2 regions of the Paenibacillus sp. AN1007 genome follow, and region 1 is predicted to be linked to the other one. Evidence: riboswitches for the same ligand, from Rfam matches in the RefSeq annotation. Region 1 holds a riboswitch; the other holds the start of a gene.
What was found. Region 1 has a riboswitch for FMN ahead of ribD (bifunctional diaminohydroxyphosphoribosylaminopyrimidine deaminase/5-amino-6-(5-phosphoribosylamino)uracil reductase RibD). Riboswitches for the same ligand answer to the same signal wherever they lie in the genome.
Positions count from the first base shown of each region.

Region 2: it holds a riboswitch for FMN, as region 1 does, so the genes downstream of both, ABXS70_RS09850 (DMT family transporter) here and ribD (bifunctional diaminohydroxyphosphoribosylaminopyrimidine deaminase/5-amino-6-(5-phosphoribosylamino)uracil reductase RibD) in region 1, are expected to answer to the same signal.

Region 1 covers NZ_CP159992.1:1,697,073-1,713,411, forward strand. Annotated here, with positions in the region: gene ABXS70_RS07720 (GNAT family N-acetyltransferase) at 1-181, opposite strand, end outside; gene ABXS70_RS07725 (GNAT family N-acetyltransferase) at 249-743, opposite strand; gene ABXS70_RS07730 (CD3324 family protein) at 879-1,145, opposite strand; gene ABXS70_RS07735 (hypothetical protein) at 1,458-1,793, opposite strand; gene ABXS70_RS07740 (stage V sporulation protein AA) at 1,874-2,530, shown strand; gene ABXS70_RS07745 (stage V sporulation protein AB) at 2,517-2,939, shown strand; partial or broken gene ABXS70_RS07750 (spore germination protein) at 3,027-4,635, shown strand; gene lysA (diaminopimelate decarboxylase) at 4,739-6,070, shown strand; gene ABXS70_RS07760 (peptidylprolyl isomerase) at 6,345-6,776, shown strand; gene ABXS70_RS07765 (hypothetical protein) at 7,049-8,374, shown strand; FMN riboswitch at 8,526-8,689, shown strand; gene ribD (bifunctional diaminohydroxyphosphoribosylaminopyrimidine deaminase/5-amino-6-(5-phosphoribosylamino)uracil reductase RibD) at 9,011-10,114, shown strand; gene ribE (riboflavin synthase) at 10,203-10,871, shown strand; gene ABXS70_RS07780 (bifunctional 3,4-dihydroxy-2-butanone-4-phosphate synthase/GTP cyclohydrolase II) at 10,912-12,156, shown strand; gene ribE (6,7-dimethyl-8-ribityllumazine synthase) at 12,252-12,719, shown strand; gene ABXS70_RS07790 (segregation/condensation protein A) at 12,823-13,623, shown strand; gene scpB (SMC-Scp complex subunit ScpB) at 13,592-14,290, shown strand; gene ABXS70_RS07800 (DUF2953 domain-containing protein) at 14,510-15,259, shown strand; gene ytfJ (GerW family sporulation protein) at 15,444-15,917, shown strand; gene ABXS70_RS07810 (D-alanyl-D-alanine carboxypeptidase family protein) at 16,096-16,339, shown strand, end outside.
Region 2 covers NZ_CP159992.1:2,148,819-2,165,157, reverse strand. Annotated here, with positions in the region: gene ABXS70_RS09885 (amino acid permease) at 1-621, opposite strand, end outside; gene ABXS70_RS09880 (glycoside hydrolase family 1 protein) at 1,081-2,535, opposite strand; gene ABXS70_RS09875 (beta-glucoside-specific PTS transporter subunit IIABC) at 2,560-4,428, opposite strand; gene licT (BglG family transcription antiterminator LicT) at 4,576-5,415, opposite strand; gene ABXS70_RS09865 (amidohydrolase family protein) at 5,720-7,093, opposite strand; gene ABXS70_RS09860 (ABATE domain-containing protein) at 7,323-7,886, opposite strand; gene ABXS70_RS09855 (DinB family protein) at 8,048-8,554, shown strand; FMN riboswitch at 8,643-8,795, shown strand; gene ABXS70_RS09850 (DMT family transporter) at 8,941-9,921, shown strand; gene ABXS70_RS09845 (amidase) at 10,113-11,615, shown strand; gene ABXS70_RS09840 (DUF3231 family protein) at 11,859-12,371, shown strand; gene ABXS70_RS09835 (GNAT family N-acetyltransferase) at 12,788-13,180, opposite strand; gene ABXS70_RS09830 (LysE family transporter) at 13,560-14,195, shown strand; gene ABXS70_RS09825 (amino acid permease) at 14,188-15,627, opposite strand; gene ABXS70_RS09820 (AMP-dependent synthetase and ligase) at 15,763-16,119, shown strand.

The sequences.
Region 1 (16,339 bases):
TAAAAGGTGTGTTGTCCCAAAAAAAGCTGTACCGAATCCATCCAATATGGTTCTGCTCTTCATCCTGGATGATAAAGATCTCATCAGCCAAAATTTTCGGTAGGATCAGATTTTCTAAAATATGGTGGTCCTGCCCTTTAATATATTCGTAGTGTGATTGATCTGCCGTAATGATCTTCATGATGGTGGCTCCTTCGTTCTTGAATTCTAAAATTCTGAAAAATATCTCAGTTGTTAAATGTTTATTTTCAAACTTTAAAGTATTGATAGATGAGGGTTAGATTGTCATCTTTCTCCTCTTGTTCGTAAAAATCGATATCGAATGATGTGTATACATTTTTCCAAAATTGAATTGCAGGGATGTTGTTTATAACTTGACCAACAGCATATCTCCCAGGTAAATGTTCGAACAACGCTTTACATGCAGTCCTGCCTAAACCCTGCCGGCGATATTTTTTCACGATGAAAAATGAATTCAAAACATAATCAGCAAATTCCTGATTAGAAAACGGGCCGCTTTGAATTAAAATGAAACCTATAATTTTTTGATCGTGCAGGCGTATAAAGTACGGTGTTAATCCTTCCTTTTCAAAGAACCAATCCAGTATATCAAATTCGAATAGACCATTTTGGGGATTCATCTCTATGTCTTGAATAAATTCGGACAAATCATGAAGGAACAACGTCATTAGATTTTTGAGAATATGTTGATCTGGTTGTTCAGCTTTTGTAATTAGAATCACAAGCCGCCCCTCCTATAAAGTGATTTCTTCAAGGTTAGCAAAGGCGCATCTTAAAAAATATATAAAAAATAATTAGAAAAGTTTGCTGCACACAAAAAATCACACCATAGAAATATGATGTGATTTTGATATACCTTACTTTTTTGAATAGATAATTTTTTTGATGCTGTCCCTGGAAAGACAATATTCATCAGAGAGTGCAGCAATCGTTAAACCATCGGAATATTGTTGACGTATTGTCTCATTTCTTTGGCTTAAATATGTGCGGCTTCCCGAATTTTCTCCCCACTTCTTTCTGCGGCCTTCAGGTATTGGAATGTAAACCATACTGCCTTGAATATATTTCTGTATTTCTATTAATAATTCTTCCGGTAAAATGACATCGGCGTTTACATATTTCATGATCGCTCTGCTCCTTAAAATATAAAATTTAAGGTTGCAAAGCCTATCCTATAAACCATTACCGAAGTTGATATTGAGACGGTTATTACCTCAGCTCCATGCAAACAACCGTCGTTGTTTATAGATCAAGACTTTGCATGGAGCATGCGGGACGTTTACTCATCATCCGGGACCTCACTTTCAAAAAAGCTTCATAAAAATAACTTTCGAGAATTGTTCCGCGGTTTCCTGCACGTACAGTAATTTTAGGGAGCAGCAGGGAAGCAGGCCAGCGGAGGGATGGAATCGGTAAAAGGAGCGAAGCGAGCGCGTTTATCCCGGGATTTCCTCCTTGAAAAGGAGAGAACGAGAAATCCGGGGATAACCAGCGTCCGGCACCGATCCATCCCGGGAGCGTCTGGCGCCCCCTCCATTATTTTGCTTCCACGAGTATGCTTCCAGCCTCTTCCCCTGCCCGCCGCCCGCAAGTGTCTTCCATTTCTTTTGGAATACGAGGGAGGCAGGCCAGCGGAGGGATGGAATCGGTAAAAGGAGCGAAGCGAGCGCGTTTATCCCGGGATTTCCTCCTTGAAAAGGAGAGAACGAGAAATCCGGGGATAACCAGCGTCCGGCACCGATCCATCCCGGGAGCGTCTGGCGCCCCCTCATCACTCTTTCCAACTTAAATGTAATAAATTTGCACATTCTTCAAATACTAATCTAAATTACGCAGTAAAGGAGTGCTTTGGATGTCCCAGACACCCACTCCAACGGTCTACGTTCGCATGCGCAGTCGCATCCGCATTCAGAGAGGGCGAGCGGTTAAACTGCGGAGTATTGCCCATGTACTGGCCTCATCCGAGGAAGAGGAGGACAGGCTGCTGGAGCTGGAACTGCTGCGCCCCGGACCGGAGGACGGCAACCTGATTCTCATTGACATTCTACAGATTATTCCCCAAATACGGCAGCTGCTGCCGGATGTGAACGTAGAGCTGATGGGATCGGGACATACATTAGTTGAAGTGATGGCAGGTAATGGCCGGCCTTCGAAATCGCTGTTTATTTTGGTATGGCTGCTGCTGTTTTTTGGCTCGGCTCTGACCATTATGAATTTTCATGCCGACGTAAACATGCAGGAGGTTCAGATTCGTATCGTGGAGATGCTGACGGGAGAACGGGATGAGCATCCGTACCTGTTTCAGCTCGCCTATTCTCTCGGCATTGGCTTTGGTATGGCCGTTTTTTTCAATCATCTGTTTAAGAAAAAATGGAATGAAGAACCTACACCGCTTGAGGTGGAGATGTTCCTGTATCAGCAAAATGTAGACCAGTTTGTCGTCATCGAAGAGACCGAACGTATGCATGAGCAGCATCGCAGGGAGCTGAACAACGATGAGCGTGCTTAACGGAGCGATCAGCATTGTGCTTGGCATTGCAGGTGGCATTGCAGTGGGGAGTGGTGTCATAGCGCTTATTCTGGTGCTGGACATGATTCCAAGGCTGGCCCAAGTGACGCAATCCTATGATAAAACTCATTGGTACGAGGGGGCGCTCATCGGAGGTTCGTTACTGGGAACGGTAGCGGATTTCTGGCATTGGAAGATGCATGGGGTCATGCTGTTAAGTCCCATTGTGGGACTGTTCTGCGGTGTATTTATCGGTCTGCTGGCTGCAGCGCTGACGGAAGTGTTAAATGTGCTGCCCGTACTGGCGAAAAGGCTGGGGATGAGATCGTACTTGTTTGGACTGCTGCTCGCGATGATCCTGGGCAAAATGACAGGTTCGTTGTTCGACTTTTTAATATACCAGCGGTAAAGCGGCACGACAGGTTAAAGGAGGATGGACATGGACGAACATACGGAGCGCACGGGTCTTGACCATGAAGGCGGTATTACGGAAGACATGATGCATAAGTCGGCTTACGAGATCCAGAAGGAAGAAGAGAAGAGAGCATATCAGAAAAAGAAACAAAACGAGATGTCCGACAGCATTGAGGAATCTGTGCAGTATTGGCAGCAGAACGATGACATCTCCCCGCGCATGAGTGAAAACAAAAACACACTCAAGCAGGTGCTCGGTCTAGGTGAATCCTTTGATGTGGACATGAGGGAGATGGTACTGGGCGGCAAACATGTTGGATTGCCTGCTCACGGGTTTTGCCAAAGATGAGATTTTGCTTGAAGTGTTAAAAAGGTTAACCTACCTTTCACCCGATCAGATATCGGAGCACGCACTGAAGTCCTATTTTGAATGTTATATCCCCCATATCCAGGTGGAACGGGTAGAAAGGATGAGCGCTGTCATCAACAAGGTACTAACCGGGATGAGCGCTATGTTTGTGGAAGGAGATCGCTCTGTTCTCATTATGGATACCCGGAGTTATCCGGTCCGATCGCCTGAGGAGCCGTCGCTTGAACGTGTGGTTCGCGGATCACGGGATGGCTTTACTGAAACGTTGCTGACCAATGTAACGCTGGTGCGCCGCAGAATACGTGACCCTGGACTGAAATTTGAAATCATGCAGGTAGGGCGGAGAACACAAACCGATGTATGTGTTGTATATATTGATGATATTGTTGATAAGGTGCAGGTTGATTCGGTACGCGAAAAAATACTGCGGATTGATATCGACGGCATACCGGCTGCCGACAAGCAGCTGGAAGAGGCGATTATCAACAAAGGATGGAATCCGTTCCCGCTGGTTCGGTATTCGGAACGTCCTGACGTTACGGCTTCCCACCTGCTGGAAGGTCGCGTCGTTATTTTTGTAGATACATCCCCCAGCGTGATGATCCTGCCCACAACCTTTTTTGATCTATGTGAGCATGCAGAGGAGAACAGACAAACCGCTCTTATGGGAACCTATCTGCGATGGGTACGTTTTGCAGGTATTCTGATCTCTCTGTTTCTACTCCCGCTGTGGATGCTTATGGTCATTGAACCTTCCCTTAAACCGATCGGACTTGATTTTATTGGTCCTCAGGAAAATGTGAAATTACCGATTATCGTGCAGTTTCTCCTCATCGAACTGGGTGTAGATCTATTACGGATGGCAGCCGTGCATACACCGACACCGCTCGCTTCGGCCATGGGTTTGATCGCGGCAATTCTGGTTGGAGATATTGCGGTAAAGACAGGTTATTTTGTCAATGAAGTTGTGCTCTATATGGCCATTGCGGCGATTGGAATGTTTGCCACACCGAGTTACGAGTTAGGGCTTGCGAATCGACTGGTCAGGCTGCTGCTGCTTATTGCGGTTGCAATATTTAAAGTGCCAGGCTTGGTGGTTGGAACAACACTTCTCATTATAGCGATGACGATTCATCGTTCATACAACTCGTCCTACCTGTGGCCATTTATACCGTTTAATGCAAAGGCATTTGGCAGCTTTTTGTTCAGAGTTCCATTGCTTGTTAGCAAGAAACGTCCATCGTTCAACAAAACGCGTGACAACACGAAGATGTCGGATGATCCGGATGGCGAATTGCAAAAAAGTAAAAAACACAAATGATGTGCCGAAAAATCCATTCATCTCCCGTCTTAATTTGATATACTGGTGTAAAATCAATGGAATAGTAACTGTTCCAGTATACAAAAAGTGAGGAATGCAGACGATGTATTTACACGGTACAAGTAGAATAAATGAGCAGGGTCATCTGGAAATTGGTGGAGTAGACGTTACGGATATGAAAGAACAATTCGGAACTCCGCTCTACGTTGTGGACGAGCAGCTGGTTCGTGAGCGCTGCAGGGAGTACATGGAAGCATTCCGCGCTTCAGGCTTGGGTTTCCAGGTTGCGTATGCGAGCAAAGCATTCTGTGTTATGGCGATGTGTGCACTTGCAGCAGAGGAAGGTCTTTCCCTGGATGTTGTATCCGATGGAGAACTGTTCACGGCACTGCAGGCGGGTTTCCCGGCTGAACGCATTCATTTCCACGGCAACAATAAAACGCTCGAAGAAATCGAAATGGCGCTTGACGCTGAAATTGGATGCTTCGTAGTAGACAACTTTAACGAGCTGCACCTGCTCCAAGCTGTCGCAGCGGACAAAAATCGTAAAGTAAACATCCTCCTGCGTGTAACGCCAGGGGTTGAGGCGCATACGCATGAATATATTTCGACAGGACAAACGGACTCCAAGTTCGGTTTTGATATCGGCAACGGTACAGCATTTGAAGCGATTGAACTTGCATCCAAACAATCCAACCTGGTATTGCTTGGTGTGCATTCTCACATTGGTTCCCAAATCTTTGAGGTTGAAGGGTTCCAGATGGCGGTACAGCGGGTCGCAGAGTTTGCAGCAAGTGTATATGAGCGTCTGAACGTGGCGTTCAAAGTGGTGAACCTTGGCGGAGGATTCGGAATCCGTTATATCGACGGAGATACACCGCTTGAGGTTGCACAGTACGTGAAGGCGATTACGGATGCGGTGAAAAACCATTTTGCCCAAATCGGTTATGCTGTACCTGAAATCTGGGTTGAGCCAGGCCGCAGTATCGTGGGTGAGGCCGGTACAACATTGTATACGGTTGGCACAAGCAAAGACATTCCAGGCGTGCGTAAATATGTAGCGGTAGATGGTGGTATGACGGATAATCCACGTCCAGCACTGTATGAGTCCAAGTATGAAGCTGTACTGGCCAACCGTGCAAATGAAGCGGCAGTAGAGACGGTCTCTGTCGCTGGAAAATGCTGCGAGAGCGGGGACATGTTGATCTGGGATCTGGACCTGCCTAAAGTGGAAAGTGGAGACCTGCTTGCTGTAGCCTGCACAGGCGCATATAACTACTCTATGGCGAGCAATTACAACCGGATTCGTCGTCCAGCGGTTGTATTTGTCAAAGATGGCCAAGGAGATGTTGTCGTACGCCGCGAGTCCTACCAGGACATTATTCAAAATGACCTCGTTCCAGCACGTATTGGCAAACAACCGGTTACTCGTTAATTCATCAAGCTGAGTCACGGAATAGCAAGACTCGATTTTACTGATTGTAGAGGACGGAGGGGCATATCCTTTCCGTCCTTTGCTGTGCCTATTGCGTATCTGTACGGCATGTAGGTATCCAACCAAAAAGAACAGAAAATCAAAAAAAGCTGTTCTTTCTTTTGCGATTCGGCTCTTTTCGGTGTAAACTAAGAAAAGTGCTGTAATGCTTGACCTCAAGTTAAGTGCTGCGTCACAATTAACCCTGCTCAAAATTGAAAGGAGTCATTTACATATGGCGAAACAAGCAAAAATTAAATTGGCAAACGGCGGAGAAGTATTGATTGACCTGTTCGATCAAGAAGCTCCGAACACAGTAGCAAATTTTGAAAAGCTGGCAAACTCCGGTTTCTACAACGGTCTGGTGTTCCACCGTGTTATCCCGGGCTTCGTAGCTCAAGGCGGATGCCCTAGCGGAACAGGTACCGGTGGTCCTGGTTACACAATTAACTGTGAGATTAACCCGAACAAACATGAGCGTGGAACGCTCGCAATGGCACACGCAGGCCGCAATACGGGCGGAAGCCAGTTCTACATCTGCTACCAACCGCAGCCGCATCTGGATGGACAGCATACCGTGTTTGGTAAAGTAAGCAAAGGTATGGAGTTTGTTGATGCATTTGAAGGCCGCGACAAAATGGAAACTGTTGAAGTAGTAGAAGTTTAATTTCAACTGAAGCTGGTCAACCGCATCAAGTTAACCCCTGGTACATTCCTATTACGGAAGTACCAGGGGTTTTGTGCATTGTACGACTTTTTTGCATAATTGCCTTGCGATGTGTTACCAAAAATAAGCTTAAAGGAACTGGCGGGATGAGTTGAACGTAGGTTATTCTAGCTAGGAACATATTGTTGAAACCGAATACATGAGGTTTGACAGCCTACTGGATATACTGAGCTTACATGTTTTCAGAACTACTGTGAAAGGATGTTGTTACTTTGACTTTAGATGTTGTACAGCAGCTTAAATTACTTCAAAACATTTATAGTGAGAGCACGATTTGGGACGAGGAGCTGCGTGCTTCAAGACACAATGTGCCAGAGGACGTATCGGCGGAACAATTACAGGCACTAGAGTCTGCTGGTCATGAGCCTAATCACTTTGTAAGACCGCAGCATGAGGAGACGATCCGAGAACTGAGAACATTGTCTGAGCGTTGGACACTTCAGGAGACTGCTCAGGCTTTTGTGGCTTCTCTATGGTCAGCGCCAATGATCTGGCGTTCACTTCTTACAGGAAAACTGATCGCAGCCAGCATACCTGATCATAAATATAGACCGTATCCTTCCAGTCATAAGTGCCAGATCTGTGGTTTGGATGTGAATGACGGAGTAGACACATCGCTTCAGTGGTACTGGCGGATGACAAACGGCACACCGCTGGATGGAGACATATTTGGACATGTACTTGCTCTAAGAGAGATGGCCGCTTCGGAAGAGCTTCCTGTACCGAATGAATATGATCGCTGGACGCTGCGCGCCGTGTTAACGGTGCTGCGCAATTTGCCGCCTAAGACCCGTTACAGCAAGGCTGCGGATGCGCTCAAAAAAGAACAACTTCTGCCTACCAAAAAGGTATATGTTTACCGCGACCTGCTTGAAACGCTGGCGCTGGTCGGCATTCTGGACACGCCAGAGCAGCCCGGCATGATTACGGCTTTCACTTCGTATGCCGAACGCGACAAGAGGCCCAATACCCGCGTTGAGGTTCAAGCTCCACTGGCATGGTGGGATTCATCTATCGGAATAAACGAGGATAATCTGTCCCGAATTTTCAGTGGCTTCGACTGCAGCGATGTATCACTTGAGGACAAACCCGAACCCAATCCTCCAGCGATTGACACCGTTGTTGGCGCGTTCGAGAGCAGACGAAGTGTGCGTGCCAAAGCGAAGGTGCCGAAAAAATCTCCCGATGCTGGTACAGGTGAAGTGCAGCCTGGAGACGTATATGCAGTAAAAGCACTTAGTGGCTCTTGGGTTACTGTATACTGTCACGAAGTGAAGGACAAACGTGCCATTGTCGAATATCTGGATGGCGTATTCACCGATATGCCGGGAAAAGAAGACCTTATTCTGACTGTTCGTCCAAGGTCGGATGAGCGCTGGCAGTGCTCGGCCATCGGCATGGACTCGACCAGTTGGGTTAGAAGAGTAGCCCGGGATATGCCAGCTCCTGCTGCTTCCCAGCCCAAACCTGAGAGTGTTCCGTTCCACGCTGCAAAGGATTTGAGGCACATGGCAAGCTGGTGTTTTCCAGACTTGTAAGTGTGCTTGTAGGGAATTGTAGAAGTCCGGGTCTCGCTTGAGACGCGGATTTTGCTGTTTTATGCTTATTAAAAGTTAGTATGTGACAAAAAGAAACAAAAATAAATTGATTTTTTGGCACTAAAGTGCTAACATCCAATTAATAACGAAAGCGATCCTTCAGGGCAGGGTGTAATTCCCTACCGGCGGTGATGCATCATGTTATGGATTACAGTTCCATTACATGGCAAAGTCCGTGACCTGTCTGCCTCGGCAGATGGCTGATCTGGTGTAATTCCAGAACCGACAGTATAGTCTGGATGGGAGAAGGAGAGAGTGTATGCCTAGCAGGCTGCACTCCGCAGGAGTGATGCTGCACAGCCGTCAGCAATAGACGTGACGCTGCGCGGGGAAGGCTTGTCTCTAACAAGTTTTTCTGAACATACTATCGTCTTATAGAACTCTTTACCTGAATTTTGTATTCAACAAGGTATGTGTTTGTTTTCACTTGCCTGAAAATGCAGTTTGGGTCAAGCGGCGGTATGTTGTACACGTTTCCTCCTGTAGATGACAGTTGTCTCTCATCATCCCCACCCGGAACGGAATGTTCGGTGGGGATTTTTTAGTTCAAGATTATAACCGTGGGGTGAACAATATATGGAAATGATCAATGATGAATTTTATATGGCGTTAGCACTGGATATGGCAGAACGGTCACAAGGACAGACTGGAATTAATCCTGTCGTGGGATGTGTCGTAGTTAAGGATGGAAGAGTGGTTGGCCTGGGCAGCCATCTGAAGAGAGGCACAGGGCATGCGGAAGTGCATGCTCTTAATATGGCAGGAAGTGATGCAGAAGGCAGTACAGTATACGTAACACTTGAACCCTGCAGTCACTATGGCAAAACGCCACCCTGCAGCGAACGATTGATACACGAGAAGGTCAAACGGGTGGTGGTCTGTTGTGAAGATCCGAATCCACAGGTGTCTGGCACAGGCATCAGTATGCTTCGACAACAAGGTATCGAGGTTGAAGTGGGTGTCTTGCGCGAACGCGGCAGACGCATGAATGAAAAGTTTATCAAGTTTATTACAACAGGCCTGCCTTTTGTCACTCTCAAAACAGCATCTACGCTGGATGGCAAAATTGCTACACGCAGCGGGGACAGCAAATGGATCTCCAACGAGCCGGCACGTGAGATCGTACATGCGCTCCGCCACCGTCATCAAGGCATCATGGTGGGGGTAGATACGGTTATCGCGGATAATCCAGAGCTGACAACTCGTCTGCAGGTCGAGGGTATCAGCCCGGTAAGAATTGTTGTGGATTCCAAGCTGCGTCTGCCCGTAGGTTCCAAAATGGTCAAGGATGGACTTGCACCAACTTGGGTGCTTACGACAGATGAGGCCAGCCAGGAAGCCGCAGAGCGTCTTGAAGCTTACGGGGTAGAAGTTATTCGCTGCGGACCAGGGCCGCGTGTCGACTTGCTTCATGGACTGAGTAAGTTGGGAGAACGGGAGATTGGCTCCATTCTGCTGGAAGGCGGCGGTACATTAAACGGTGCAATGCTGGAGGCGCGGCTTGTGGATCGGCTGCTTATGTTTATCGCTCCGAAGATTGTGGGCGGATATGATACTCCTGGCAGCTTCCGTTTTGAAGGTGTAGAGCGTATGAGCCAGGCCATACAATTGCATCAGCTGGAAATCGAGCAAGTTGGAGATAATATCAGCATTGGCGGAATTCCTGTTTGGCCGGAATAATCGACTGGACGGGACAACTCGAGGATGCAGCATCATATTAATAAAGAAGACTTATTGTATACATCGTTTTGGATAGGGAGGCGGCAGTATGTTTACGGGTTTGGTGGAAGAAGTGGGTCAGATCCGGCGCATTGGCCGTAAAGGTGAAGCCCTGGTGCTGAACATCAGTGCTGCAGTCATTATGGACGATTTAAAGATTGGTGACAGTGTGGCGGTTAACGGAGTATGTCTAACGGCAACAACGCTGGAGGCTGGCGGGTTTACAGCAGATGTCATGCCCGAAACGTACCGTCATACGAATCTCAGTCAACTTCAATCCGGCAGTAAGGTGAATCTGGAACGAGCAATGCTGTCCGGGGGGCGATTCGGCGGTCATATTGTTCAGGGACATGTGGATGGGACTGGCGTAATAGGGAGCATCACACGAGATCAGAATGCGGTTGTATTTGAAATCAAACCGGATGACAGTGAGCTGTTCAAGTTTCTGATTCCGAAAGGATCTGTAACGCTGGACGGCATCAGCCTGACGGTTGTAGAGACAACGCAGCGTTCATTCACTGTTTCGATTATCCCTCATACCATTGGTGAGACCGTACTGAACATTAAAAAGACGGGAGATACCGTCAATATTGAATGTGACATTTTAGGGAAATACGTCGATCACCTGCTGCAGTATGGCAGAGGTCATGCGGAAACGAATACAAGCAAACCGCGAAGCATCAGTGAGGAATTTCTTTCGAATCACGGTTTTGCCTGACCAATGAGTGTACAAAAAACGAAAAACAGGAGGTGCGCCAATGTCAGAACAATCGGAACCATCCGTCTTGGATTCAATTGAAGAAGCCATCTACGATCTGATGAGAGGTAAACCAGTTATCGTAGTTGATGATGAGGACCGGGAGAACGAGGGCGATTTTATCGCTTTGGCGGAGAAGGCCTCACCTGAGGTGATCAATTTCATGATTACCGAAGGCCGAGGACTGGTGTGTGTACCGATTACGCAGCAGCGTGCAGACGAACTGAATCTGAAACCGATGGTGCAGCAAAATACAGATTTCCATGGGACTGCGTTCACCGTCTCGGTAGACCATATGGAGACAACGACGGGGATCTCGGCTCATGAGCGTTCAATTACGGTCAAAGGTTTGATTGATCCCAATGCCAAGAGCAGCGATTTCCGCAAGCCGGGTCACATGTTCCCGCTGATTGCCAAAGATGGAGGCGTGCTCCGCCGTGCCGGTCATACCGAAGCTGCCGTTGACCTTGCAATCATGTGCGGATCATATCCAGCAGGCGTGATCTGCGAAGTGATCAAGGAAGACGGTACGATGGCGAGACTTCCGGATCTGCAGGAGATTGCGCGTAAGCACGATCTGAAATTGATCAGCATACAGGACATGATTCGTTACCGGAATGAGAAGGAACAGCTGGTGCAGCGTGAAGTGTCCGTGCGTATGCCGACGGATTTCGGCGAATTTCAGGCGGTGGCATACACAAATGCAGTAGACAACAAAGAACATGTGGCGCTGGTGAAAGGCGAAATTGACGGTTCCAAACCCGTACTTGTACGTGTTCACTCGGAGTGTCTGACGGGAGATGTGTTCCATTCTCATCGCTGTGACTGCGGTCCACAATTTGATGCGGCTCTAAAACAGATTCATGAAGAAGGCAATGGTGTGCTGCTTTATATGAGACAGGAAGGCCGGGGAATCGGTCTGATCAACAAACTCAAAGCATACAAGCTCCAAGAGGAAGGTCTGGACACAGTGGATGCCAATCTGAAGCTTGGGTTTGCTGCCGATCTGCGGGATTACGGTATCGGCGCGCAGATTCTGAAGGATCTCGGCGTTCGGCAGATTCGTTTGTTAACGAATAATCCGCGTAAGATTAAAGGGTTGGAAGGATATGGGCTTGAAGTCGTGGAGCGTGTGCCGATTCAGATGAAGGAGAACGAGGACAACACGGCTTATCTTCATACGAAGCAGGCAAAATTGGGACACATGCTTAAGTTTGATGACATCGAGCAGAACGAACAGCAATAACGAATAAACGTAGTTTACCAATATGTAAATATTACAAAATGAACAGGGTAATTCAGTACCCATGAACCTATTATATCAACAGGGAGATGACGATAATGCCTAACTATTTTGAAGGACATTTGGTATCAGAAGGATTAAAATATGGCGTAGTTGTTGGACGTTTTAACGAATTTATTACCAGCAAACTGCTCAGCGGGGCACTGGATGCTTTCAAACGTCACGGCGTGCAGGACAATGAAGTCGATGTAGCCTGGGTGCCGGGTGCATTCGAAATTCCGCTCATCGCGCAGAAAATGGCCGAAAGCGGCAAATATGATGCGGTCATCACACTCGGAACGGTCATTCGCGGCTCCACGACGCATTATGATTATGTCTGCAACGAGATGGCGAAAGGGGTAGCAGCGATTAACCTGAAAACAGGCGTGCCTACCATCTTTGGACTCGTTACTACAGAGAACATTGAACAGGCGATTGAGCGTGCTGGAACGAAGGCAGGCAACAAAGGTTGGGATGCTGCATCAGCTGCTATCGAAATGGCGAACTTGACGAAACAGCTAAAATAGTGCTTATTTAATAGTAGTGCCCTGCTTTGCGCAGACGAAATCGGGAGACCGGGTTCGAACGGCTGGCAGGGTTTTTTATTTTTCTGGCGGGAGGATTCGTCTAGTGACGGTAGTTACATACAAACTGGAGACTTTTGAAGGGCCTTTGGATCTGCTGCTTCATCTGATTGACAAGGCTGAGATCGACATCCAGGATATTCCCATCAGCGATATTACCGATCAATATATGGCGTATCTGCATTCCATGCAGGAGCTGGAACTGGATATTACAAGTGAATTTCTGGTGATGGCAGCAACGCTGCTGTCCATCAAGAGCAAACTTTTACTGCCTAAACCACCGGTAATCGAGGACTTCGAGGATTATGGTTATATGGAAGAAGAAGATTATGATCCGCGTGCCGAACTGATAGCACGTCTTATCGAATATCGCAAATATAAAGGAATTGCGCGGCATCTCCATGAACGGGAATGGGAGAGAAGCCTTATTTTTTCCAAAGAACCCGAGGATTTGCGCCCTTATATGCCTGTAGAGGAGCAGTCGAACCCGGTGCAGGGTCTGCATACTTCTGATCTCATCGCGGCGTTTCAGAAAGCACTGCGCAAGGCTGAGAAGCGCACAACAGTTACCCGGATCAAAAGGGACGAAATCTCGGTCAAGGACCGTATACGTGAAGTTGTCGGTGCCTTGGAGCGGGTAGGACCTGGAGGGCGATTATTATTTTCCAAGCTTATGGATGATCAGATTTATCGGCATGAGATCGTAGTGACGTTTCTCGCGGTACTGGAGCTGATGAAGATGAAGCAAATTGTTTGTTATCAGGAGCGGTTGTTTGAGGATATCGTTATGGAGTGGAGAGGGGAAACAACGAATCATGGATTTTCCGAAATTGAAGTCGATTATTGAGGGCCTGCTGTTTTTGTCCGGAGAAGAAGGCCTGAGTGTCAAACAGATTGCCGAGATTGTCGACCAGCGGGTGGAACTGGTCACGGATGCCATCGAGGAGATGATCACTGATTTCTCCCGGCAGGGGCGTGGTGTACAGATTCTGAAGATAGCAGGTGTCGTGCAGCTTGGCACGCTGCCAGAACATGCATCGTATTTTGAGAAGCTTGCCTATTCTCCTGCACGCACGTCGTTATCTCAAGCGGCATTGGAGACTTTGGCGATTGTAGCTTACCGTCAGCCCATTACACGTGTGGAAATTGAGGAGATTCGTGGTGTGAAATCTGAGCGCGCTATCCATACACTCGTGAACAAGGATCTCATTGTTGAAGTGGGTAGAGCGGAGGCGATCGGACGTCCAATCTTGTACGGAACGACAAAGTCATTCCTCGATTATTTCGGACTGGCCTCGATCAAGGACCTTCCGGAACCGGGGTTGTTTGAAGACTCCGAAAATTTGGAGGAAGAAACGCAGCTGTTATTCAACAAGCTGGATATACAGCAGACGAACTTTGGAGATCAAGGCGGGCAGCATGAGCTTGGATACGAAGATAATGCCGGGTCTCTAGAACAAGATCGTGCGGCAGATTCGCAGGATGATTCTTCGAATTCATCCTCATCCTCCTAATTAACGTTGATTAGTAAGAACATAGAGGGACGAAGTGGATATAAATCTGCTTTGTCCCTTTATTTTTTGTATATTATTTGCAAAGTGGATTGATCAAGCATCATACCCGTCAAGTGATGTTCGGCAAAAAATGGTGAATTTCAATGCAAACGTGAATTTTTTCCAGTGAAAAATGCCATACTATGCATGAAAAGAATTGAGGGCTTGGAGGTAAGGCCTGTGTGGATCTGGCTTGGAGGAATCGGTTTGTTCATCGCACTGCTGATTGCCGCAGTCCTCATCTCAAATGTTCATGTGCATGTTCTGTTTCGCAAACATAAGAGCGATGACTATGCGAATATTCATGTTCGGCTGCTGTATGGTCTCGTGCGGATGAACTACGAGATTCCGAGCATTGTTTTCCGGAATATGAGAGAGGGCTTCCTGCTTAGAACAGAACAGTCCATGAATCATTCCAGAGGAGAAGTGCTCGGGAGTCAGCAGGTGAACAAACGAAAAGTAAAAGGCTGGGCCAAGGATGTCAAAGTTATGCTTAAAGCGACGGAGGCCCTTAAAATTTGGGTCAGGCAGACACTCAAACGGGTGTATATTACGAATCTGTTCTGGTCTACGGCGGTTGGGGTGGGAGATGCTGCATATACGGCCATGCTGTCAGGCTGGTTGTGGAGCGTCAAATCAATGATTGTTGGTTTCTTGACTTATCAGATGCGCTTCAAAACAGTGCCTGATCTTGAAGTTCTTCCTGTGTGGTCGGAAGAAATGGAATTCAGGACGGAACTGGATTTTAAACTTCGGATTCGCATGATGGCGATTTTGGCTGCAGGGATGAGACTTCTTACACGAGTGCTGCAGGTTGAGGGCGGGTGGCGCATGTGGTTTAAGCTTCTTCAACAGCAGCGCCGTAAACATAAGGAAAAAAAGAAACGGAAGCACATCGTGGATAAAGATTCTCATACATCCGAAACGTAGCTTGCAAATTGATTGAACAGGTTGTAAAAGAATCATTCTGTTATATCGGGTTCCCTGCATTACATAACTCCCGCAAGTTTGGGGATGATATGGTTAGATCAAAAAACCTATAAGTTGAACTAATTGTTTGCACCCATTTTTAGTTTAGCTTGTATAGTTTACATTGAAACTGGAGGGAATACAGATGTCAGATCATCCAATTCAAGGCTTAATGGAAACTGCTATGGAAAATATCAAGGCCATGGTGGATGTCAATACAATCGTTGGTGATGCTGTAGAGACACCGGATGGTACCGTTATTTTGCCAATTAGTAAAGTCGGATTCGGCTTTGCAGCAGGCGGCAGTGATTTCAACGTGAGTGATGGAAAAGGCAGCAGCACATCAAGTGCGACAGAGCATGCTCATTCCGCGAAGGTCGCTTCACCATTTGGCGGCGGCAGCGGCGGTGGTGTATCCATTCGCCCGATCGCTTTCTTAGTCGTAGGCAAACAGGGGGTACACATCGTGCCGCTGGATAATTCGACGCACTTGTTCGAGAAATTGATTGATTCTACGCCTTATGTACTCGATCGTATTCAGGAGATGTTCCGTCATCGTAATCATGGAACAACGGAACATGATGTTCGAGTGGAAACGGATCATACCACGTATAGTTGAGCCGCAATCTTAAATCCCTCCGGCACTGCGGTGCATGAGGGGTTTTTGCTGTTTTTACCTGTGCGGGACATACTCCAGGTTGTCCGAACATAGGATAGTACAAGATTCCAAGCGACCCGGAGGAATGTGGATGCGAAAAAAAATCATGAAGGTTATTGTAGGTGTGCTTATGCCAGTAATGCTGTTTTCTTCATTAATGGGCCCACCGTCGGTTCAAGCAGCGGTTACCGGACCATCTACTCATGCGCAAAGTGCGTCCCTCATCGATGTGACTTCAGGACGGATTTTGTACAGTAAGGATGGGGACAAGGAGCTGCGCATTGCAAGTTTGACCAAGATTATGACAGCCATCGTTGCGATTGAAGAAGGCAGGTTAGATGAGAAAGTCAAGGTGACGTCCTCCGCTTTTGCCAAAGAGGGAT
Region 2 (16,339 bases), 450 kb from region 1:
AAACACACCTACGCCAATGAAGATAAAGACCACGACAATTTTGATCGCTACCATTATACCGTTCGCTCGCGCGGCTTCTTTCACTCCTCGAGTGAGCAGAAACGTAATGATCAAGGTGATCACAGCGGCCGTAATGTCAAAATACGTACCTTTATCCGGATTGAACGCACTCGACAGTGCATGAGGCAGCTCCAGTCCGAATCCGGATAATAATGTCTGGAAATATCCCGACCAGCCGCTGGCGACGGCTGCACTGGCAAAACCATACTCCAGAATCAGGTCCCAACCCAGAATCCATGCGATAACTTCACCAAATGCGGTGTAACTGTACGTATAAGCACTCCCTGATGCCGGAATTGTCGAAGCAAATTCAGCGTAACACAAGGCCGCAAATGCACAGATGATACCGGCCAGTAAAAAGGATAACACAAGCCCGGGTCCCGCATACTTGGCAGCCGCTACACCTGTCAGCACAAAAATGCCTGTCCCAATAATCGCTCCGACTCCGAGCGTAGTTAGATCGAAAGCTCCAAGCGCTCTCTTCAATGCCCCGCCCTCATTCGTTTCACTGACAATCGGTTTCTTGCGGAATAATAATTTCAAGTTTTCATTGCTGCGCATGGGCATGTTCCTTTCATGATTAACCTCGAATGTGCTGCGCGTAATAAAGACGAAGGGTCATTTCATCTGTTCTACGAAAAACTCATTTGTTCTATCTTATCGATCATCTATAAAAACCTATCGAATTCTACACGTTATCGCGGTGAAAGAATAAATTTATTTTTGCGGCTCATTTATTTTGTTCTTTTTTCGCGAAATTTATCATGATCTGTTGCCCGCGCTTCTTATTGAAAATCGATTTAAACGAAAACTGCGTATAATTTATATTATGCGCAGTTTTTATAAGGCTTAGCAGATAGCAAATAACACGATAAATAGTTGTTAGATGAATTTAGTCAAATGACGTTTTTTTTCGTCTTTTTCTGCTGTCATTTTAACTCTTAATGGGTCTAATCGTTAAGAACATCAAAAAAAGCCGCTAAAATTTAGCGGCTTCCATGAATCGATGAAATTTTAGTCTCAGTCCAAATCAGACCCATTTGTTTCGATTACTTTTTTATACCAGTAGAAACTGTTCTTTTTACTTCTTTTCAGCGTGCCTTTGCCCTCGTTATCCTTATCTACGTAAATGAATCCGTAACGCTTGGCCATTTCACCTGTAGAGGCACTAACAATATCGATGCACCCCCAGGCTGTATAACCGATCAGGTTAACACCGTCACGGACAGCTTCTCTCATTTGTTCAATGTGAGCACGCAAAAACTCAATTCGGTACGTATCGTTAATGGTGCCATCCTCTTCAACGACATCTACTGCACCCAGACCGTTCTCTACAACCATCATCGGAATGCGATACCGATCATAGACGTGGTTCAACACATACCGAAGTCCAACCGGATCGATCTGCCAGCCCCAGTCTGTCGCTTTCAGATATGGATTTTTGTATCCACCAAAAACGTTACCTTGCGTCTCATCCCCCTCTGGTCGTGTACCTACCACATGAGATTTGTAGTAGCTGAAGCTATAGAAATCCACACAACCTTGTTTAAGAACTTCTTCATCGTCTTCAGCCATTTGAATGTGAATATGTTTCTCTGCAAAATATCTCTTGGCAAAGTCAGGATATTCTCCTCTAACTTGTACATCACTGCTCATCATATTGTTGATTTGATCCATTCTTAGCGCTTGCAACATGTCTTCCGGTTTACATGTACTTCCGTACCCATGACTGTAATTGATCATACAACCGAGTTTGAAGTCTGGATTGATCTCATGCGCAAGCTTGACAGCTTTGGCACTCGCCACGAATTGATGGTGCAGCGCTTGAAATCTCATCTGGGTACTGTCGACTGATGTATTGTTAAATACACCGCCATTTTTATCAACCAGAAGTCCTCCTGCCAAGTAGGCACCTGCGGGAACAATCAGGCTATTAATCTCGTTAAAGGTGATCCAATACTTCACCACATCTTTGTAACGATTAAAGATTGCGTCGCAATACTTTACGTAACAATCGATCATTTCCCTGGAAGCCCAAGCGTTGAATTTCTCGGTTAAAGCAAACGGTGCTTCATAATGGGAAATCGTAACGATCGGTTCGATATTATACTTTTTCAATTCATTGAACACATTGTCGTAAAATTGAAGCCCTGCTTCATTCGGCGCTGTATCGTCTCCGTTAGGGAAAATTCTGGACCATGCGATGGACATTCTATAGCAACGGAACCCCATCTCTGCGAACAACCGAATATCTTCCTTATAATGATGATAAAAATCTACGGCTTCATGAGAAGGGTAATGAACCCCCTCTTCGGTAGTTATCGTTATCCGACGGGGAACCGTATGGGTTCCGCCCGTCATCATATCGGCTGTACTCGCTTTTTTTCCGTCAAGGTTCCAGGCACCTTCATATTGATTCGCCGCTGTTGCACCGCCCCACATGAAAGATTCAGGGAAAGCATTTTTGTTATTCATGAATCATTCCTCCTTAAATCACCTTTAAATAATTTTGATCAATTTTTCACCAATCGTAATCGATGTCTTGTCCGTGTTGATCACATCTACAAAATTATGGGAGTTCGTAACGATAATTGGTGTAGTCAGATCGTAACCTTTAGCCGCTATGGCATCCATGTCAAACTCAATAAGCAAATCTCCAGCTTTTACAGTATCCCCTTCTTGAACGTGGACCTTGAAATGTTCGCCTTTCAACTTCACCGTATTCATTCCGATGTGAATGAGAAGCTCCGCACCATCATTTGAACTAATACCGATGGCATGGGACGTAGGGAAAACCGCAGATACCACACCATCTGCTGGTGCTGCGAGTTTTCCAACCGTAGGTTCAATAGCGATTCCTTTTCCCATAGCGCCAGTTGCAAAAGCTTCGTCTCTAATCGTGGATAACTCCAAAACTTTACCAGTCAACGGAGCAGTGAGAACATGTTCAGAAACTCCGGTTGCTGGTACACGATTGCTCGCAGCAGATGATTTTTCTTGTGCTGCTTGATTCTTTCCATCCTCAGGTACATCTTCAAATCCTAAGATAAGAGTCATGATGAATGTAACTACAAATGCAATGACGCAGCCAATTGCGGCATGAATCAAATTCCATGGATGATCCGTGATAAATGCCGGCAGCGTAGCTATACCTGCAATACCAAGAGCCGATCGAGCTACACCGAACAATCCGACATATATACCCGCTACCGCGCCACCAACGATTACAGCGATCAGCGGTCTTTTCAAGCGTAGATTTACACCAAACAAAGCGGGCTCGGTAATTCCAAGCAATGCAGTTATGCTCGTGGAATATGCAACTTGTTTAAATGCTTTATTTTTAGTTCTCATAGCAACTGCAAGCGCAGCGGCACCCTGAGAAATATTGTGCACAAGCATACCTGGACCAACGATGCTATCGGTTTTCGTCTGAGCATAGGCAGTAAGTACAACGGGTCCCAAACTATAATGCATACCTGTCATGATCAGGAAAGGGAACGCCCCACCGATAATACCAGATACTAACCATCCTGCATGTGTATTGACAAAAGAAACGGCTGTCGCAAGGTAGTTACCCGCGATAGCACCGATTGGCCCTAGGACAATCAGCGTAAGTGGAGCCATAATAAGGATGACAATCAACGGTTTGAGAATGGATTTGATAACCGATGGAGAATACTTCTCGGCAAAGCGTTCAACATACGACAAGACCCATACCGCTAAAATAATCGGAATAACCGACGAAGTGTACGTCGCCGGAGTGACAGGCAGTCCCAAAAAAGCAACTGGCTTACCTGCAGTCATCAACGCTCCTAAGGAAGGATGCAGCAGAACACCAGCAATCGTTAATGCAAAGCCCACGTTAGCTTTAAGCTTAACAGCCGCACTCCAGGCAAGCAGCATCGGCAAGAAGTAATAAGCCGCATCACCGATAAAGGTCATAATCATATTGAATTGCCCATCCAGATCAACGAGATCAAATGTTTTCAAAATAAGAAGAACGGCTTTGATCATCGCACAACCAATCATGGCTGGCAGGATCGGTGTAAAGATTCCGGAGATCGTGTCCAGAAGCGTAGTCAGTTTTCCTTTTTTCACAGTAGGAGCATCATTGTTCGTTGCAAAGTTCCCCAGCTTCGTCAAAGCTTTATACACATTGTTTACCTCGTTACCAATAATGACCTGATACTGCCCGCCACTGCTGGCAACACCCACAACACCTTGTACATTTTTTAATGCTTCATTGTTCGCAACTTTTTCATCTTTCAGATTGAATCTCAATCTTGTAGCACAGTGTGTTACACTATCTACGTTTTTTTCTCCGCCGACCAGTTTTAAAATCTCGGCGGCTGTGCTTTCATGTTTCATGTACTGCTCCCCCTCAAACTTTTTTAGGTATAAAAAAAGACCTAGAATTCTATCGAATATAGATATGCTCTATACACGATGGAACTCTAGGTCTTGCCTGCCTCACCAGTAACAATCCTAGTATATTCATTATAGTGGACTGATGGATCAATCCTTCTCTTCATCAATGACCCTTTTGATATGAACCGTTAAATATACCAATTCATCTTCTGTTAATTCTTTTCCATAATCGACCCGAATCAGCTGTGCAATTCGGAGACTGCATTGATATTCATTTGTATACTTTTCTTTAATGATATGGAGAAAATCACTGTCACCGCTTTTCAAAACCGTATGATTAAACAAGCGATAGGCGAAAAATTTCAAATGAGTAACAAGTCTGGAATAATGGAGTGAACTTTCATTAAAATGTATATTAAACTGATACCGAATAATATTCAAAACTTTATGAATGAACTGTGTAATCTTCATGGTTTCTTCCATTTCAGATCCCAGTTCTGCATTGACAATATGAAGCGCAATGAACCCCGCCTCATCTTCAGGCAGTGTAATGTTAAATTCCTCATTAATCATATCCCGGGCTTTCATAGCCACGCGAAATTCATTGGAATAAAACGCTTTAATCTCTGACAATAAAGCATTATTGAAATTCATACCTTGCTTATAACGTGCCACTGCAAAATTAATATGGTCCGTTAACGTTAGATATATATTTTCATTAAGTTCCTTGTTTAAGGACTGCTTGGCGTACTGAATGATACTATCGGATACACGAATATACTCCATCGGGATTTGTGCCAGCAGGGCATATAATTTGCCTGTAACATTTTTGGATTTCAGAAAAAATTCTTTTTCAATCTTGACTGTGTCCACATCGTCTCCCTTTTTCTTCTGAAAACCAATACCGCTGCCTAAAAGCATCATCTCCTGGCGCCGTTCATTGACTGCACAGACGACATTATTGTTAATAATTCGTGTGATCTTCATCGGAATCTCCTTTTAAAATGAAACGTTAACAGAATTTAGCAACAAAAAAAGACCATTAATTATGCAGACATGAAAAAATACAATTCTTCATGTTTGCATTATCAATCGGTCTTGCCTGCTGATCAGTAACAATCCTGATTAAATTCATTATTAACTTATATGGCTATCTTAGAGGAAAGCGTTATATTTGTCAACATATCTAAATTTAACTCCGTTCGTTATCTAAGATAGCCGCTTTGCATAATCTATTAAAGAAAAGAGCCGTTTTGAATTGACGACTCTTTTTATTTTATCTTGACCCTGTTTACGAAAAAACAATCCGATCCGCGTCAGACATCCGATATTGTGTCAGCAGATATTCGGTACTCTGCATCCCTTTGCGGCGGATTTCATGCAGATCAACATCCAGCAGCCTGCCATCTCGCTTCACGGGTTTCCCGGCGACAAAAACGGTATCCACATTCGATGGATTGGCAAACTGCACAACCGCCCCAATCGGATCATGCACAGGGAACAGATTCAGATCTGTTGAGCAAATCATGATCAAATCTGCTTCCTTTCCAGGTGAAAGGGAGCCTGTTTTCTTTTCCAGTCCCAAAGCCCGCGCACCCGCAGCCGTTGCAAATCGCAGTACCTGACTTGCCTGCAGGCTCAGTTCACCCGGCATCTCTCCCTGCTGCAGCAGCAGTTCGTTGGTTCTGGAACGTTCCGCCTGCAGGGCGAACTTCATCTGTGAAAACATGTCTCCACCAGTCGAGGTCACTACATCTACCCCCAGTGTTGGTGTCCCCCCATGCTCCAGAAAATATCCCGTGGCTGGGTAGCCATGCCCCATCATCATCTCGACTTCCGGTGTGACCGACAAGGATGCTCCGCTGTCCGCCAGCATTTTGAATTCATCCATGCCCATCGTATTTCCATGAACAACATTGATGCGGGGACTCAGCAGTCCCGCCTCATGCATTCGGCTGATTGAACGATCGGCTGCCCCCCAACTGCCAAAACCGACATGCATCGAACAAATGGCGTCCAGTTCTTCTGCCAGCTGAACATCCTTGACCGTGGTATCCCAGTGACTGAACTCCGGGCCACGGATGGCAAGACCATATGTAAGTAATTGATCGTTGGAGGAGAAGTATCGCTCTTTAACGCTTCTGATATTTTCCGGATAGGAAAGTCTGCTCTCCCGGTTCCAATACTCGGTTTCTCCAGGAACACCGTGGGCAAACACAGCTCGAATTCCTGCATCCTGCAGCCCTCGAATCAGCTCATCCGTATGGTCCGGGGAGTAAGGCATGCTCCAATCCAGCACCGTTGTCACACCAGCATTAAGCGCTTCCAATGATCCAAGCAGGTTGGCGATGTAACTGTCCTGAGGACGGAGCTTACTTCCCATGGCTCCATAGTACAGATTCTGCAGATACACGGGCAGCGACCAGTTGGTTCCGGCGGTTTTGACAAGTGACTCCCACATATGTCGGTGTGTGTCCACCAATCCAGGCATGATAATCATGTCTGACTCGTCGATGACTTCTACATCTGCAGCTGCTGCCTCAATATTCGGTTGAATGGCTGCAATCAAATTACCCTGAATAAGTACGTCTGCCCTGTTATACTGACCAATACGAGCATCCATCGATAATACACAACCGTTTTTCAATAGATAACTTGTCCCCATAAGACACCTCTCCAATCGTAATGGTTTGTAAAATGATCTGATCCGCATTGCTGTACATTTTTTCTTTCCTATTCGCAGCTTACTGTTTCTTTCTTTGTTTCTTCTTTGCTTCTTGCTTCTTGCTTCTTGCTTCTTGCTTCTTGCTTCTTTTGACTATAATTTCGCTAGTATATATACATTATATATCAAGTGTAAATAATTATCAAATTGTGGAAAATCATTCCGCTATCTACTTACCTTCTTTGGAATCCATTTTGCGTTGAGCTCGGAAGCGTCTTACCTTCATTAAATTACCGCACATTTTATCATCACAATATTTCTGTGTCCGGCTGCGAGTAGCGTCATAAAATATCCATCGACAGTCCGGGTTATCACAGCTTCGAATTCGCCTGCCTTCGCCCTCTACCAGCGTCATGGCAAAATCAGCAGCGACCTCTGCCAGGACTTGAACCCAATGGGTATGGACGGGAACCAGCACTACATTCAATCCTTGGTTCTGTGAGACTAGTTGTCGGATAACACCGCCAGCCTGCATAAAATCATTCAACCATTGTTGATCCTGGTCGGATAAGGTAGTTCCATCAGACACACGAATCGCAAGAGACTGCAGTTCATCTCTGAATCTTCTCATGGTGGATTCCTCTTCAGCCGATGCGGGTACTGGCGCTTCTAATTGCCAACGATTCAGAAAATCCCGCTGCCAGCCTGCGTTCCCCAGCCTGTCTTCCGATCGGTTCCCACCGCGCCAATCATGGTAATCGCTGTTTACAAAATCGGTCCATAATCTATCCATGAGTACCTCCGATCAAAATAGTAACAATCTAAAACCAATAAGATGGTTACATCTATTCGAATTGTGTTATATTAATTGTAACCATTTAAATTCATAATAGCTAGTTACAAGCATCAAGACGTAAGAACGAGATGAGTCCGACAAGAGAGGAATGAAACGCATTGAAAAAGTCTGTTACAACGGCATTAGACGTATTGGTTATTCAGAACGAAGATACCTGGAATCAATGTAACTGGATCGTTCCATTGTCGAAGGCTCTTGAAGGGCTGACCGCAGAGCAAGCAGCCTGGGTTCCTTATCCAGGAGGACTAAGCATATGGCAGCTGGTCAATCATATGTATTATTACAACCAGCTGATTCTGGAACGTCTTCAGGGCCAAACTCCATCTGAACCCGCTGCGGAATCGAACGCAGCTACGTTTGGCGAACCTGGCGACCCTTCAAACCATGCTGGCTGGAGTATGCTCATGAGGCGTACCAGTGCACTGGCAGAGCAGCTGCGTGATCACCTTACCGCATTACAGGAGTCTAAACTTGAGGAACCTTATAAGGATTCTGAAGAAAACTGGGCTCAAACCCTTGCCCGATGGGTCCTGCACGATGCTTATCATGCGGGTCAGATCGTGCTGCTCCGCAGACAGCAGGGATGCTGGAGTATCGTTTTCTAAAAAAACACTTGAACTGCTAGCGCTTACAGGAATAAGATGGACTTCATAAGGTTACAACTTGTTCAATACTATATATTAATTAATTGAATAGGATCTTCGGGGTAGGGTGAAATTCCCGACCGGCGGTGATGTTCTTGAAGAACCAGCCCGCGACTCGCTGTTTGTGGTTATGACTACAGACAGCGACTGACTTGGTGAGATTCCAAGGCCGACGGTACAGTCCGGATGAGAGAAGATCAACACAATGGCAGGCCGTTTACGGGAAGTTTTCTTCTCTGACGTCTTGTCTTTGAATGGTCCCCCGTTTATTTGGCGTACGCCAGAACGGGGGATTTTGTCGATTTTGCCAACTGAAGATTCCGTGTTCTGACGAAGGAGTCCTGAATATGGAAAAGACATCATCAGCACCAACTAGGTATCGCAAGGAACGAAGTAATACCGGATTTTGGCTTGTTGTACTAGGGGCAGCCCTTTGGGGGGTAGACCCGTTATTTCGCATTATTTTGCTGAAAACGATGACTTCTACACAGATTGTACTGATCGAACATATCATCGTCAGTCTTGTCGCGATTCCGGTACTCTGGAAGTTTCGAGATGATCTGAAAAAACTGCGTGCTCGTCACTGGATCGCTGTCGTCTTTATCTCATGGGGTGGTTCGGCACTTGCGACCGTATTATTTACTTTGGCGCTCACCCATAATGATCCTAACACCGTATTGTTATTGCAAAAAATGCAGCCGCTCTTCGCGATTGTTCTCGCAAAGCTTTTATTAAAAGAAACACTGCCGCGCCATTTCGGAGGACTGTTTATCATTGCGCTGGCAGGAACATACCTGCTTACGTTCGGCTTTTCACTACCGCTGGGCAGTTGGAATAACTGGATTCATGCAGGCAGTCTGCTGTCTCTTGGTGCCGCAGCCTTATGGGGCGGATCTACGGTAATGGGTCGACTAATGCTGGGGCAGGCAAGGTATGAAACGGTTACCTCCCTCCGATTTGTTGTGGCACTTCCACTTCTGATTTTCATGACCTGGAACGAGGGCGCTCCGTGGACACTTCCAGCAGGTACTGGGGCACAAGCTGCCGTTATACTCAACATTCTCGGTCAGGCACTATTGCCAGGTTTGCTCAGTCTGCTTCTGTACTACAAAGGATTATCGTCTACGAAAGCTTCCGTTGCCACACTTGCAGAGCTCAGCTTCCCGATGGCCGGCGTGCTGGTGAACTGGATTGCTTTCCGTACACTGGTAACTTGGGAGCAGCTCCTCGGTTTTATCCTGATCTGGATTGCGCTGTTTGCAATTTCGAAGCAGCAGGAACGTACTGCACCGATGGCAGAAGCCGCACCAAAACTTCGAACGGAGTAATCATGACGTACCACCCGGCTTAAGCAGCTAAAGCACTGTTTCACCTTATGAGGTGAGCAGTGCTTTTTTACGATCTTCCCGGCTTGTTTTGTCTTTTGCTTCTTAGGATGGTACGATGATTTATGGCACTTGAAACATACATTTACAGAGGACAATATTCAGGAACTATTTTTAGAGAGGAACGATTACTAATGTCTTCATTCTCCTATACAGCCTATGATGCGATTGGCTTGGCCGAGCTGATCCGTTCCCGGGAAGTATCCCCGGTTGAACTGCTCGAAGCGGCTTTTGCACGTCTGGAAGAAGTGAATCCGCAGCTTAATGCGGTTATTCGTACATATGAAACCCGTGCTCGGCAGCAAGCCGGCACTGTTCGTCCCGGAGAACAGCCTTTTGCGGGTGTTCCCCTGCTGCTTAAAGATATTTCTCAGTCGCTGGAGGGTGAGTTACTCACTTCAGGTTCTCGACTATTCCATGAGCATCGTGCGAAACGAAGCTCCAATTTTGTTAACCGCCTGCAGGAAGCAGGTTTTATTGTGATAGGACATACAAACACGCCGGAGTTCGGGTTAAAAAATATAACAGAGCCATGGCTGCATGGGCCTTCGCGCAATCCATGGAATGTGAATCATTCCCCAGGCGGCTCAAGCGGCGGTGCCGCTGCCGCTGTAGCATCAGGCATCGTACCTCTTGCCGGCGCAAGCGATGGCGGAGGCTCCATTCGAATCCCCGCTTCATTCAGCGGATTGTTCGGACTGAAACCGACACGGGGACGTACTCCCGTTGGTCCAGGTGTAGGGCGGCAGTGGCAGGGAGCCTCGATTGATTTTGCCTTATCCCGCTCGGTGAGAGACAGTGCTGCACTGCTCGATACACTGCAAGTTATACAACCAGAGGCTGCCTTCCAAGCTCCGTTATTTCCTGGAAGTTATCTGGCGGACATGAATTATCCGCATCAGCGTAAATATCGGATTGCTTATACTACGGACTCCCCGGTTGGCACACCAGTCAGCGAAGACGCCAAAGAAGCCGTAATGAAGCTTGTTCACTTCCTTGACGCTCAGGGCCACCATGTGGAAGAAAAACGAAGTCCAGTCAATGGTGTACGGCTCATGGAGAATTATTACATGATGAACAGCGGTGAGATGGCCGCGATGATCTCTTCTATGGAGCATGGCCTAGGACGGTCCCTCACTGCGGATGATATGGAGATTGAATCATGGGTACTCGCTGAAGCCGGCAAAAAAGTGTCCGCTGCCGAATTTGTGCACAGCTTGGCAGAATGGGACGTAGCAGCTGCGCAGATGTCCTCGTTGTTTGCACGGTTTGATTTTTACATCTCACCCGTCAATGCTTATCCTGCACCACGGGTAGGAGAACTGACACCTCATGCAGAACGAATCCAACAATTGATGTGTGTCAGTGATCTGGGCAAAACAGCGCAGCAAGAGCTGATCTATGATATGTTCAAGCCCAGCCTGACCTATACCCCTTTTACACAGCTTGCGAATCTGACAGGTCAGCCTGCAATCAGTCTTCCACTGCATCTGACTGCAGAAGGTCTGCCAATGGGTGTGCAAGTTATGGCGACCAAAGGGCATGAAGATTGGTTGTTACATCTGGCCGGGCAGCTCGAATCATCCGAACTGTGGATTGGAATGAAGGGCAACCCTATGTTTCCGTCCTCTACGTAAGCTTAAAACTTACATTAATCGAAAAAGTCAGCAGCCTAAACTGCTGGCTTTTTCGCCTATACGCAAACTTCAGCATCTAGACAGCTCCATATTTGTAAATACAAATAGCTAGCGAGCAGTTATTAGTTTACATAATTATTATGATGTATTCTTAACTCATATTAACTTCAAACCGGATAAAATGTGTGGATCATGAGAACCCTAAACTAGTGAAAAAAATTACTTTCTGGGGAGGGATCATCAATGGGAATATTAAGCGGTAATCCCAAAAATGAGCCAATGCATTATGGAGAAATTTTCAGTGTCTGGCAGTGCTCCATGGCGGCTAAAGGCGCTGTCTCTTGTTATCAGGCTTATATGAATCATGCAGGAGACAAAGATTTGAAGAAAATTCTGGATGACATGCTCGATCAGGCCAGACTGGAGATCAAGGAATGTGACGCTTTGCTTACCGAAAACGGCATCTCCCCCGCACCAACTCTTCCCGAGAGACCTGCTGTAGCTTTGGAAGATATTCCGCCCGGTGCAAGATTCACCGATCCGGAAATTGGTGCCAAAATTGCGGCGGATACAGCTCTTGGATTAGTGGCTGCGAGTCAAGTCATTGGTCAATCCATCCGTGAGGATATCGGTGCACTTTTTGCCAAGTATCATGTTACCAAGACTGCACTGGGTGTTCGAATCCTTCAATTGAGCAAAGAAAAAGGATGGCTCATTCCCCCTCCGCTGCAAGTTAAACGACCGGATGGGAAGTAAATAAGATGATTTCCTTAAGTTCGTAATATCGTCAGACTAGTAATTGCGATATCTAACAATGTATTAACACGGCACACAACACACACACAACATTAAAAAGGCAGGGATAATCCTCATCTCTGCCTTTTTTACTCAGTAAGCAGCTCATTTCCAGACTCGTAATCCAAGTATTCTTCATCCACATAACCTTGTCTCTTTATCCGAGTCCCCCACCTGCTGATGAACACAACATCTCCACCTCCGTCACCATCTGTACACTAACCGAAGTCGGCCAACTACCTAACAGGAAAAGGTGAATTGTTTCCCCCATATAGCCACAATTTCCTTGATGATCTGATGGCCAGATATAAGGTAAAAAACAATATGGATGATAGCGATTGAAATTAGAACTTTCAAAGTCTTTATTATCCGATAGTCTACATAGGGTCCTCTTTCCAAATTCCAGCATGAGTAGGTGCGAATCCGCATTTTTCATAAAACGCCTTGTGTACCCTGCTGTATGTCAAAGTTACTATTCTTAAGCCTCGTACGGTTGACTCATTTAATAATTCGTTTACAAGCTGTTGGCCAATTCCTCTCCTTTGATATTTTGGATGTACTATTATGTCCTCCATATACCCATGTTCCAAGCCTGTTCCAGCAATATACCCAAAAGCAATGAGCACTCCTTCAGGATCTCTCGCTCCAGCCCAAAAATTGCATCTCTGAAATAAGGTTGGATAATCATCATCTCTTCTTTCCCAACCAATTGCTTCTCTTAAAGAAGGAACTTCCTCATCTCTAATTTCTAAATTAATATGAATCAGCATCTGTCATACCTCCTTAGGAAATTGTACAATATCTTCTCATAATTAATTATAAAAAGAGTTTGATCGAATGATATAACAGTTGATGCCTTTTCCAGCTCATCAAGCACCTTCTCCAATTAACCATAAATATCATTAGACATATATCTAATCTTTAATTGGCTGCGGTCTTGTGTCCTGTTCAGTACAAGTTCTTGTCCTTGGCTCGGGACAAGAATTTAGGGCAATAAAATAAAAAGCCGCTAAATCAGCGACTTCAATGGGAATATGCTCGTTTCCGTCGACGTCGATATCACCAGCTCGGATTCAGCAGCTTCTTGGCTCTTGTCCTACAAAATCAGCAAGCTGAACATACTAACATAGTTTATACGAAAGGAGGATCATGTTTATTTCTTTTTTAATTGGCTATGTTGTTCTGGGATTAACGCTTTCTGCCCCCATCGGTCCCGTTAACGCCGCACAATTGGACAAAGGTGTAAGGGGAGGCTTCATGCCCGCCTGGTTTATTGGACTAGGTGCCGCAGCAGCAGCTATCATCTACATTGATCGTTTATCTCGGGGTCATTCATCTGCTGGAGCTTCCATATGTGCAGGTGTTTTTATGGATGTTCGGCAGTTTTGTATTGCTGTATACAGGGGTCGAAGGATAGTCAAATCAGGATCACTGGTCTCCGAGCCAATACGCAGCGGCTCTTCGGAACTGTCCAGATCTTTCCTGCAGGGGTTCCTGATGTCGCTGTTTAATCCTCTCTCCATCATGTTTTGGCTGGGAATCTATGGCTCGGTTCTGGCTAGAACGGTTCATACCTCTACAATGGATCAATTGCTTCTTTACAGTGCAGCCATTATTTTCGGTGTACTGTTGTGGGATTTGTTTATGGCAGCAGCCGTCAGCTTTTTTCGGAAGTACCTTACACCATCATTACTTAAAGGGTTTGCGATTATTTCCGGCTTATCCCTGGTTGCGTTTGGATGTTATTTCGGTTTTAAAGCATTCCAGTTTCTATTTTTCACTTGATTTTGCTTTTCTGCTTGCGAATACCTGTAATGTGAAAGCCGGTTCGCTTCGAAAAGCTGCTCTCTTCCGAGGATGCCTTCTTTTGCTGTCCTTTACCTCCAGCGGATGGTTTTTTCCTGCGCACACGCTGCACGATGATATCACTTACAGCAATCAGGAAAACAAGCAGCAGACTGATAAAGAAACCGGGCCGGCTTAAGCCGTGAAAAAGAGTACCGGTTACAGCGGCGCTGATCAATACTAGGCCGGTCCATCGTTTGACCACATCCAGTGTACTTGATTTCAGTAATCTTCCTGACGAAAGCAGGATGAACAGCCAGTTATACATCAGCATCAAACCCGCAGCTGTTGTTACATATTCATAGACTTTCCCTGGCAGCAGCAGTGACATCAGAATCGTTCCAATCAGACCGCATCCGATAAGAGAAAGCGCGAAGAGCGGATATTTCTCCTTCCATTTCTTTGAAAACATTTTTGGAGCATCCCCCTCCTGCGCCAGCGTAATCATCATGGAAGTTACCGCATATAACGATGCAGTCATCGTCGAGAACCCGGCCACAATGAGAACACCGTTAAACAAGTGCGGCACAAAAGCAAGATGATCGCTGCTCAGCGCGAGCACAAACGGACTTTCTTTTGGATTAAAAGCAGACAGCGGCACCATCGTTAGAGCAAGTCCAATGGATACGACATACACGGCAGACAGCGAAATAAGCATAAACTTGCCCGCTTTAGGTGCATCCTCTGGTTTTTCCAAACGGTACGACATAATGCCGAGCACCTCAATGCCTCCATACGCATAGAACGCAAAGAGGAACGCAGCCCATAACCCCAGACCGCCTTTTGGGAAAATGGAGGCCATATCCAGCGGCACTTTGTGTGCATACTTTGTGCCTCCAATCCAGCCTGCAAGCAGTGCGATTGCGAGAACAAGGAACATGAATATAGCAGCTATTTTAATTACCGCTAGTACGTTTTCCACCCGATCAAATCCTTTGTTTCCAAAGAAAACAATACATAAACCGACAATGCCATAACCCGCGGCAAAGATCCACAGCGGCACCGCAGGAAACCAAAAGCGTGAAAAAATGGATAGTGCGGCCAGTTGACTGCCCATGATGAGAAGCTCGGCAAACCAATAGACCCATCCACTGGCAAAACCCGCCCAAGCGCCAAAGGCCTTCTTCGCATAAGAGCGAAACGACCCCTGCTCGGGGTGATCTGAAGTCATTCGTGCCAATGCATCAAATACAACATATGTACCCAACGCTGCAAGTGCATAAGCTATAATTACCGCGGGTCCGCCAATCTTAATAGCTAGACTGGAGCCGAGAAAATAGCCTGTACCAATGGTGCCCGCAACGCCCAGCAGACTAAGCTGCCACCATTTCAGTTTTTTTTCATCCGATGACTTTCCTGAAGCCTGACCCATTTCGTCAATCCTCTCCCATCTATATTCGTCGCAACAGATAGCCTTCCCTAAACAACCGAAAACATCTCCCTGAATATTTCGTTAAACCTCTCAGCATAATACACAGGTAAATTCACACACTTAGGAGGAACAATTATGAATCCATTTTCCCAAACACAGCAGATTACTCAGCTGGCTCAACAGCTGACACAACAAACACAGCAAGCTTCCATGCAGTATCAGCAATTGCTCAGACAAGAACAGAGCAACGCCCAGCAGCTCGAACAGCTGGCTCAACGCGAGCAGCAAGCTGCTCAAATTATCCAAACGGCGCTGCAAGGGCACCAGACAGCGATTCAGCAGCTGCAGCAGATCTCTAACCTTGCTCAGCAGCTGGCAAATACTTCTTCACAGCACGTATCCTACATGGATCAACCTTACAATACGCCTAACCCTTCAATTCAAGGTCAAGGACAATCCTTCGGCCATTTCTCAAACCATAATCGTATCTAGATGTATCCGAATGGATGAATTAGATATCAACACACAAGGAGCCTGTGATGGGCTCCTTTTTATTTTCACTGCAAAAGTCTAAAAAAGATCCCGAAGGATCTCTTTCTCTCATGGATACATTTGCTAGAGACACTCGTAAGTCAAGCCATCCCTCTGCTCGCTAGGCATTAAGATCATGTGTACCAGAACTGTGCTCATTCGGAAGCTCAGGCAGATAAGG